Geminicoccus roseus DSM 18922: one gene and its partners. The main gene of each other region encodes a partner of the protein of the gene in region 3 in a complex. Links are inferred from orthologs where the notes say so. Each region holds a gene or a part of one and is shown on either strand. Other genes may lie near its edges. The genes, in order: dinB, GEMRO_RS30880 and dnaN.

What was found.
Region 1: the proteins of dnaN (region 3) and dinB are in contact, whole or in part, in a solved structure (PDB 1OK7), measured with the Escherichia coli proteins. The link is inferred for Geminicoccus roseus DSM 18922 from one-to-one orthologs.
Region 2: the proteins of dnaN (region 3) and GEMRO_RS30880 are in contact, whole or in part, in a cryo-EM structure (PDB 8GIZ), measured with the Escherichia coli proteins. The link is inferred for Geminicoccus roseus DSM 18922 from one-to-one orthologs.

Annotation. Positions count from the first base shown.
Region 1 is NZ_KE386572.1:1,506,369-1,509,368, forward strand. What follows is about bases 150-3,000. They hold dinB (DNA polymerase IV), read right to left. Parts: upstream 2,196-3,000; coding sequence 1,104-2,195; downstream 150-1,103. Other genes in these bases: GEMRO_RS28460 (pyruvate, water dikinase regulatory protein), read left to right, coding at 150-366; GEMRO_RS32515 (hypothetical protein), read left to right, coding at 385-1,113; GEMRO_RS0108265 (TolC family outer membrane protein), read left to right, coding at 2,379-3,000. Also shown: more of GEMRO_RS28460, read left to right, coding at 1-149. UniProt on the Escherichia coli protein: Poorly processive, error-prone DNA polymerase involved in translesion repair and untargeted mutagenesis. Copies undamaged DNA at stalled replication forks, which arise in vivo from mismatched or misaligned primer ends.
Region 2 is NZ_KE386572.1:4,158,027-4,161,158, forward strand. What follows is about bases 8-2,990. They hold GEMRO_RS30880 (DNA polymerase III subunit gamma/tau), read right to left. Parts: upstream 2,366-2,990; coding sequence 650-2,365; downstream 8-649. Other genes in these bases: recR (recombination mediator RecR), read right to left, coding at 8-297; GEMRO_RS0120645 (YbaB/EbfC family nucleoid-associated protein), read right to left, coding at 330-653; nudC (NAD(+) diphosphatase), read left to right, coding at 2,601-2,990. Outside these bases: more of recR, read right to left, coding at 1-7; more of nudC, read left to right, coding at 2,991-3,132. UniProt on the Escherichia coli protein: Part of the beta sliding clamp loading complex, which hydrolyzes ATP to load the beta clamp onto primed DNA to form the DNA replication pre-initiation complex.
Region 3 is NZ_KE386572.1:4,861,741-4,864,830, reverse strand. What follows is about bases 36-2,976. They hold dnaN (DNA polymerase III subunit beta), read right to left. Parts: upstream 2,100-2,976; coding sequence 972-2,099; downstream 36-971. Other genes in these bases: GEMRO_RS0123955 (GIY-YIG nuclease family protein), read right to left, coding at 2,849-2,976; GEMRO_RS0123960 (hypothetical protein), read right to left, coding at 2,223-2,852; recF (DNA replication/repair protein RecF), read right to left, coding at 36-945. Outside these bases: more of recF, read right to left, coding at 1-35; more of GEMRO_RS0123955, read right to left, coding at 2,977-3,090. UniProt on the Escherichia coli protein: Confers DNA tethering and processivity to DNA polymerases and other proteins. Acts as a clamp, forming a ring around DNA (a reaction catalyzed by the clamp-loading complex) which diffuses in an ATP-independent manner freely and bidirectionally along dsDNA.

The DNA of each region.
Region 1 (3,000 bases), 3.4 Mb from region 3 along the record:
ATCGTCCCGGACATGCCGCAGCTGCGCTACCTGGAGAAGCTGAAGCGGCCGCTCATCGTGGGGCTCACCATCAATGCCGAGCACCTGACCTCGATCCGCCGCAACCGGCAAAAGCACATGGGCGTGGGCGACGAGGGACAGTTCGGCGGCGACTATGCCGAGGCCGACCGGGTGCGCGAGGAACTGGTCACGGCGCGGCGGATGTTCTCGAAGTTCGGCTGGCCGGAGATCGACGTCACCCGCCGCTCGGTCGAGGAGACCGCTGCCGCGGTGCTCCAGCTCCTGCAGGACCGCCGCGAGCCCGGCCTGGTGAACGAGATCCGGGCGCCGATCGCCGCTGCGGACTGGCTGCAGGACGGTGACTGAGCGGTCGCGGGCCGCTCCATGCGGCTGAGCGCCGGGGCGCGCCAGCGCCGCCGCCGTTTCGTCGGCCGCTGGATCGTGGCCCCGCTCGCCCTGCTGGCGCTGCTGGGTGCCGCGTTCTGGTTCGGCCGCGAGGTCGGCGGGTTCGAGGCCGATGCCCGGATCGGCGCACTGGAAGCCCGGATCGGCGAGACCGAGGCGCGCGAGCGGGCGGCCGAGCGCCTGCGGGCCCAGGCGGAACAGGCGCTGGCCTCGGCCAGCGCCCAGGCGCAGGCCCGGATCGAGAGCTTGGCCGCGCGCGTGCCGCATGGCGAACTCGGCGCGCTCTTGGACCTGCTGCGCGCCAGGCTGGACCAGGGCGTTCCGCCCGAGCGGCTGCGCTTCGTGCTGTCGGAGGCGGCCCCGGTGCGTGCCTGCCGCCAGGGGGTTGCCCAGCGCCGGTTCGCGCCGCGCCTGCCGAGCGGGGTGGCGCCGCTGCAGACCGTGGCTTTCCTGGACAACCGGATCACGGTCAGCGCCACCGCCAGCCCGGCGGTGGCCGAGGACGGTTCACCCCGGCCGGGCTTCGACGCTGGCCGCAAGGTCGAGATCCGGGTCCTGCGCATCGGCGGCAACATCGAGCTGGTGGAGGGGGTCCTCCCGCTCGGCCATTCGGTGGTCGCCGACGGACGGGAATACCGGTTCGGGTTCGCCTCGGTAGCGAACGACACCCAGATCGAGGTGACGCTCCAGGATTGTGCCTATCCTTGAGGAAAATCCCGTCCGTTCGTGCCGAACAGGTCGAACTGGCGCGGATCCGCTTCTTCGGTTCCATCGTTCACGCCCAGGCCCAGAAGCCGCACCCGGCCTCGTGGCGGCTCCGGCCGATCCAGCAGGCCAAGAGCAATTTTCCACAGGCTTTCGACATCCTGGGGAAAAGGTTTGGGCGTGGTGGTGCGCGTCCTGGTGACGAAGTCGGCGGAGCGGATCTTCAGGATCACCGAGCGGCCGCGAAAGCCGGTCTCTTCTAACCTGCGGTTGAGATCGATCACCAGCTCCCGGAGGATCTCCGCAAGCGCGGCTCGCCCGGCCACGTCGCGGGCGAACGTCTGCTCCACCGACACCGAGCGGCGCGGCCGGTCCGGCTCGACCGGCCGGTCGTCCTGGCCGACCGCGATCCGGGCCAGCCAGGCGCCGCTGCGGCCGAACCGGCGCACCAGCCAGGCTTCCGAGGCCTGGGCCAGGTCGGCGCCGGTCAGGATCCCGACCGCCCGCAGCTTTTCCGCGGTGCGCGGGCCAACCCCGTGGAAATCCTCGATTGCCAGGCCGGCCAGCAGCGCCGCCGCGTCGTCCGGGCCGACCAGGGTGAGGCCGTCGGGCTTGTTCATGCCCGACGCGGTCTTCGCCAGGAACTTGTTGAACGACACGCCGGCCGAGGCGGTAAGCTGCGTCTCGGACAGGATCGCCGCCTTGATCCGGGCCGCCACCTCGGCCGGCGGTGCCGGTCCGGTGAGCGGCCGGGTGACGTCCAGATAGGCCTCGTCCAGCGAAACCGGCTCGACCAGCGGGGTGAAGCGCCGGAAGATCGCGCGGATCTGCCGGCTCACCTCCTTGTAGGCGTCGAAGCGCGGCCGCACGAACAGGAGGTCCGGGCAGCGGCGCAGCGCCTCGCCGGCCGGCATCGCCGAGCGCACCCCGAACGCGCGGGCTTCGTAGCTGGCCGCCGCCACCACGCCGCGCCCGTCCCGGCCGCCCACGGCCAGCGGCCGGCCGCGCAGGGCGGGATCGTCGCGCTGTTCCACCGAGGCGTAGAAAGCGTCCATGTCGACATGGATGATGCCGCGCAGGCTCACTGGACCGGGCTCCCGGAGTTCTGTGTCCTTCCCTACACAACGGCCTTCCGTCGGCCGAGGATGCCGGATGGGACATGGCGTCCATGCTTGCAGCGATCGGCCATGGCCGCCACTCTTGCACTGTTGTATTCGCGGGCTGGTCCCATGGGGCCGCTTGATGGCGCTCGCAGCCGGGAGATCGGAATGCGCTTGAAGAGTATCCTCGTCCTCACCTCGGCGATGGTCGCGCTCGCCGCAGGTCCGGCCGGGGCGCAAACCCTTCAGGAAGCCCTCGTCAGCGCCTACAGCACCAATCCCGACCTCGGCGCCGCCCGCGCCCAGCTGCGCGCCACCGACGAGCTGGTCTCGCAGGCCCTGTCCGGCTACCGGCCGCAGGTAGGCGCCTCGGCCAGCTACGACATCGTCGATCTCGACAGCAGCCAGGGCGATGGCACCCTGGATTCGTCGGCGATCGGCCTGAGCGTGACCCAGCCGCTCTACCGCGGCGGCGGGCTGGACGCCAACCTTCGCGCTTCGGAGAACACGGTCCGTGCCAACCGTGCCAACCTGATCGTCACCGAGCAGCAGATCCTCTACGACGCGGTGCGCGCCTATGCCGGGGTGTGGCGCGACCGCTCGGTGCTGGAACTCGCGATCAACAACGAGAAGCGGCTGCAGCGCCAGCTCCAGGCGACCCGCGATCGCTTCAACGTGGGCGAGGTCGCCCGCACCGACGTCGCCCAGGCCGAGGCGCGGCTCTCGGCGGCGGAAGCCTCGCGTGTCGAGGCCGAGGGCCTGCTCGCCAACTCGATCGCCATGTTCCGCC
Region 2 (3,132 bases), 700 kb from region 3 along the record:
CCGCTCCACCGCCCAGAGGTCCTCGACCTCCTCGACCACGCACAGGCTGGCGGTGTCCCGGCCGGGATCGGCGCAGATCGAGCAGGGGTCGGTGGCGTCCAGGTTGCCGCAGACCGAGCAGCGCCGGACCTGCTCCCTGCAGTTCTCCAGCGTGCGGATCAGCGGCGTCATCAGCACGTCCGGCCGCTTGAGGAGGGCCAGCGCCGCGCGCCTGGCCGAGCGGGGTCCTAAGCCCGGCAGGCGCGACAGGCGCTTGATCAGCTCGTCGATGGCGCCAGGCGCGCTGTTGCGGCTCAGGGTTCAGGCTCCGCTCGTTCGGTCCGCTTCGCTCAGAACGGCAGCTTCATGCCGGGCGGCAGCTGCAGCCCGCCGGTCAGCTTCTGCATCTCTTCCTGCATCTGCGTCTCGATCTTGCCCTTGGCGTCGTTGACCGCGGCGACAATCAGGTCCTCCAGGATCTCGACGTCGTCGGCGACCATGAGCGACGGGTCGATCTTGATCTTCCGCATCTCGCCCTTGCCGTTCAGGACCACCGAGACCAGGCCGGCGCCGGCACCGCCCTCGACCTCCATCTCCGCCATCTTCTGCTGCATCTCGCCCATGCGGGCCTGCATCTTCTGGGCTTCTTTGAGCATGTTGCCGAGATTCTTCATGCGCGCTCGATCCTCTGTTCGGTTGGGGGGCTGGCAAGTTCGCTGGCGGATGGCCGGACATCCTCGATCCGGGCGCCGGGATAGGTGTCCAGGATGCGCCGGATCGCCGGGTCCGCCGACAATTGCTCGATCAGGCGGTCGCGCACCACCGCGCGCTGCTCGGCAAGCGTCGGGGCGCCGCGCTCGTTGACGATCGCGACCATCCAGCGCCGGCCGGTGCGCAGGAGCAGGGCGTCCTGCAAAAGGTTGGCCAGGTCCGGCCGCACCCCGGCGGCCGGGCGGATCTCCAGGCGCTGCGGCGCCATCCGCACCAGATGCACCCCGGTCTCCAGCATGGAGGCCAGCATCGGCTCGTCATGGCCGCGCAGGAAGGTCACCAGCTCGGCGAAGTCGGCGAAGTCCGGGGCGGCGGCGGCGCGCGGCTCGGCCGGGGGACGGCTCGCCAGGGCAGGGGGAGCCTGGGCCACCGGCGGCGCCACCAGCACCGCGGCCGGGCCGGCGCTGGCCGGCTCGGGCCGGACAGGGGCAGCCGAGCCACCCTGGCCCAGCTGCTCCAGCTTGCGCAGCAGGTCGGCGGGTGGCGGCAGCTCGGCCAGGCAAGCCAGGCGCAAGAGCAGCATCTCCGCGGCCATGGCGCCGTCGGCGGCGGCCTTGACCTCCTCCAGGCCGCGCAGCAGCACCTGCCAGGCGCGGGCCGCGGCCGGCAGGCCGACCCGGCCGGCGAGCGCTAGGCCGCGCTGATGGCCGTCCTTGCCGGTGTGCCAACCCGGATCGGCGTTCGGGTCGAGCTTGAGCCGGGACAGCCAGTGGCAGGCGCCGAGCAGGTCCTGGATCACCGCCACCGGGTCGGCGCCGCGGGCGTGCAGCTCGGCGAAGACGTCCAGCGCCTCCTTGGGCCGCGCGGTCAGCAGCGGCTCCAGGAGGTCGAGCAGGCGCGCCCGGTCGGCCAGGCCCAGCATGTCGGCGACCTGGGCGGCCTCGACCCGGCCGCCGCCAAGGGCGATCGCCTGGTCGAGCAGCGAAAGCGAATCGCGCACCGATCCCTCGGCGATCCGCGCGACCAGCGCCAGCGCGTCGTCCTCGGCCTCGACCTGCTCCTTGGCGCAGATCCGGGCCAGATGAGCGGACAGCACCGAAGGCGGCACGCGCTTGAGGTCGAAGCGCTGGCAGCGCGAGACGATCGTCACCGGCACCTTGCGCTGCTCGGTGGTGGCGAACACGAATTTGGTGTGGGCGGGCGGCTCCTCCAGCGTCTTCAGCAGCGCCGCAAACGCGCTGGCCGAGAGCATGTGCACCTCGTCCACGATGTAGACCTTGGTGCGCAGCGCGGTGGGGCCGTAGCGGACGCTGGCCAGCAGGTCGCGCATGTTGTCGACGCCGGTATGGGTCGCGGCGTCCAGCTCGACCACGTCGATGGCGTTCTGCGCCTCGATCGAGCGGCAGGGGCCGCACACGCCGCAGGGCTCGGGCGTTGGCCCGCCCTTGCCGTCCGGCCCCTCGCAGTTCAGGGCCTTGGCGATGATCCGGGCGGTCGTGGTCTTGCCGACCCCGCGGATGCCGGTCAGCAGGAAGGCATGGGCCAGCCGGCCGGAGGCGAACGCATTGGTGAGGGTGCGGACCAGGGCGTCCTGGCCCACCAGTTCCGACAGGCGCTGGGGGCGGTAGGCTCTCGCCAGGACCTTGTAGCCGGACGCGGTGGTGTCGTCTCGCATGCGCCCGTCTGATCTTGTTCGCGGCACCAGCCGGCGCTGGCCGGCGCGGATGCTCTGCAGGTGGAAGGCCGGCTGCGACCCGGACCGGAACTCGTTGCGGCTGCTTCCTTCCGGACCTGACCGAATTGGCGAGGAGCCCGTCCGCCGCCGACCTTCCGAGGGGGTATATCGACGCTCGCGCCCGCTCGTGCAAGATGCGACCGTACGATCAATGAGGATCGTGGAGGCTCTCCCCTTGCTGCGTCGCCTGAAACCACCGCCGCACGTCTATTCCAGCGTCGGCTTCGACCGAGCCGCCATCTACCGCAAGGACCTGGCCTGGCTGACCCAGCGCCGGTCCGACCATGCCACCAGGGTGATCCTGTCCCATGGCCTGAACCTGGCGGTGCTGGAGGCGGAGGACGGGCCGCATGCCGGCTTCCTGACCGTGGCCGATCTTGGCCAGGAGCTCGACGACAACGCCGTGTTCCTGGGCGTGATCGACGGGGTCGCCTATTTCGTGGCCGAGCTGGACGATCCGGCCAAGGCGACCCTGCCGCTGGTCGACCTGCGCAGCGTCGGCCCGGTGCTGCCGCCGCACGAGGCCGGCATGATGGCCTCCGCCCGCGCCCTTCTGCACTGGCACACCACCCACCGGTTCTGCGGCAGCTGCGGCACCGCCACCCTGCCGACCGATGCCGGCCATGCTAGGCGCTGCCCGAACTGCGGCCGCGACCATTTCCCCCGCACCGATCCGGCGGTGATCGTGCTGGTGACCCATGGCGACC
Region 3 (3,090 bases):
CAGCGTGCCGACCCGGCGCTTGCGCGCGATCTCGCCCAGGACGATGGAAACGAGCAGCGCCTTCTGCCGCCCGGTCGAGCAGCGCGCCGCCGGTGTGGTGGTCTCCGCATCGATCGCGACCAGATCGCTGCGGTGCGGCCCGATCGAGGCGCCGCCGGCTTCCCGATCGGCGTCGCGGCTGCGGGCGAGCCTGGCCGCCACTTCCTCCTCGACGTCCAGGGCCGGGCGGTCCTCCAGCAGCGTCTCGAGATCGCCCGCCAGCTGCAGCCGCACAGTCGGAAACGCCCCCTGGCTCTGCGCCACCACCTCATCCAGGCTCCGCACCCGCTCCGCCCGCACGGCGGCGATCGCCACCGCGTCGGCGGCCAGGCCGGCTTCCAGCGTGGCGAGCCAGACCGGGTCCGGGCGCCCGCCACGCAGCACCATGGAGCGCTCGCGCAGCCGCCGCTCGTAGCGGTTCGTCAGGCCGGCATAGGCCGGATCGTCGGCACCGATCAGCCGGTCCAGGAAACGGCGGCGCTCGGAGGGCGATTCCACGAACAGCCGGTCCTCGGCGGGGGTCAGCCAGATCACGCCCACGATCGCCGGCAGTTCGTCGCGCGCCGCAACGTCCTGGCTGTCCAGCCGGAACCGGCGACGCTCATGCCCCACCTCCAGCCCGGTCGCGATCCGGTGAATCCCATCCGGCCCGTCCAGCTCCGCCTGGATCGCCCAGCCCCCCGCACCGCCGTGGCGGGCCTGCTCGACCGCGCGCGCCCGGCGCAGGCCGCGACCCGGCGCCAGCATCGAGACAGCCTCCATCAGGTTGGTCTTGCCGACGCCATTGTCGCCGAACAGCACGATGGGTCCGTCCGGAAGGGTCAGGCGGGCTTCGGCGAGATTGCGGAAGTCGGTCAGGTGAAGGCGGCGCACCGCGCAGGGCAGGGGCTGCGGAGGACGGTCCACAGCCACAGGCGCGCTGGCTGAAAGGATCATACCCGCATCGGCATCAGCACGTAGATGGTGGCGACGTCCTCGGGATCACGAATCAGGGTTGGGGAGGCCGCGCTGGCCATCTCCAGGCGGATCGTGTCGCCTTGGACCTGCTGGGTGATGTCCATGACGTAGCGGGCGTTGAAGCCGATCTCGATCTCGCCGCCGGACAGTTCGCAGTCGACCTCGTCCTGGGCGCGGCCGGCCTCGGCACTGACCGCCGACGCCACCACCCTGCCGTCGCCGAACCCGAGCTTGACCGCCCGGACCTTGTCGGTGGCCACGGTCGCGACCCGGTCGATCGCAACCGCGAAGGCCTTGGCATCGACCAGGGCCACCTTGTCGTTGGCCTGCGGGATCACCCGCTCGTAGTCGGGGAAGGTGCCGTCGATCAGGCGGGAGACCAGCACGGTGGTGCCGATCTGGAAACGGATCCGCGAGGGCGAAAGGGCGATGCCGACCTCGGCGTCCTGGTCCAGGGCGTCCAGCAGCCGGCGGACCTCGCCGACCGTCTTCTTCGGGACAATCACCGGCGGGATGCCCTTGGCGCCCTCGGGCAGCGGGGTCTCGACCCGGGCCAGCCGATGTCCGTCCGTGGCGACCGCGCGCAGCGTGGCGGCAGCGCCCTCGCCGCGGGTGGCGTGGAGATGCACCCCGTTCAGGTAGTAGCGGGTCTCCTCGCTCGACATCGCGAAACGGGTCTTGTCGAACAGCTTGCGCAAGGTTGCCGCGGACAGCTCGAAGGAGACGCCCAGGTCCTCCTCGTTCATCGCCGGGAACTCGTCGGCGGCGAGGGCCGGCAGCACGAAGGACGAGCGTCCCGAGCGCAGATGCATGTCGGTGCTGCCGTTCGGCTGCTCCAGCTCGATCACGGCACCTTCCGCCAGGCGGCGGACGATCTCGTAGAGAGTATGCGCCGCCACCGTGGTGGTGCCGGGCTCGGCAATCTCGGCGGCCTCCCGCGAGACCAGGGTCAGGTCCATGTCCGTGGCGGTGAGCAGCAGCTCATCGCCTTGCGCCTCCAGCCGCACGTTGGACAGGATCGGGATCGTCGTACGCCGCTCGACAACGCTCTGGACATAGCCAAGCGACTTGAGCAGGGGCGCGCGCTCGATGGTCAGCTTCATGGTCGGGGCAAGTCGCAATGATCACGGAACCCCGTCCACGAATATCGTGCCGGGTCGCCGAAGCTAGCAGGCTCCAGCGCTAAGTTCACGAATTTTCGGCGGAATCGGTGCGTTCCCGCAGGTTCAATGCCGCAGCAGGCGGTCCAGGACGTCGAAGCGGCCCTGCCACTCCGCGAGCTCGCGGGTCTGGCCCTGGTCCTCTCTCGTGCCGGGCGTCAGCGGGTACTTGTAGAGATAGATGTGCGCCCCCCGGGCGTTCACACGCCGGCGCTGCGCCACCCAGCCGCGGACCACGTCGCCCGGCACCAGATAGAAGTCGATGACCGGCTTCACCGGGATGGGCTTGGCGGCCAGACGCCCGACCCGCCCGTCCAGAACCACGCCCAGGTCAGCGGCCACCAGGAGATCGAAACCAAGGTCGGGCGCGGCCGGATCAGGGGTGTGCGCCCAGCTGATGCTCTCGACAAAGCTGTTGCCCTTGAGCTGGATCCGAATGCGGCCGTCGATCAGAAAATCATATCCCGGCTGGTTGCGGCGCCGGAGGTTGGCATCCTCGATGTGGTGCCGGCCGTCTCTTTGAGCGACCAGGGCCAGGGCTGCCCTGGTCGCAATCTGTTCGCTCAGACGCACCCGCTCGTGGGCCTTGAGCGGCGAGGCGGTGCGCAGCACGGAGGCGTGGACGCAGCGCTCCAGGAGGACGCGCTCGTCCTCGGCCAGGCTGAACAAGGGGTCGACGAACTTGATGCCGCTCACCGGATCTGTCCCGACCAGGAAGCACCCTCGGCGGGATAGATCGCCGGACAGGGGCATACCCGCGACTGGGGCGGCACCGCGCCGATGGCGAGCGCAGCGACGCTGCTGTCCTTGGGACGGACGCCCGGCGGCTTCGGCCGATCGAGGCGGAACGGGACGATCTGGAACTCGCGCAGGATCGCCGAAACAGGGCCGGACTGGCTTCCAGCCTTGAGCCAACCCACTTCTTCGGCGCCGG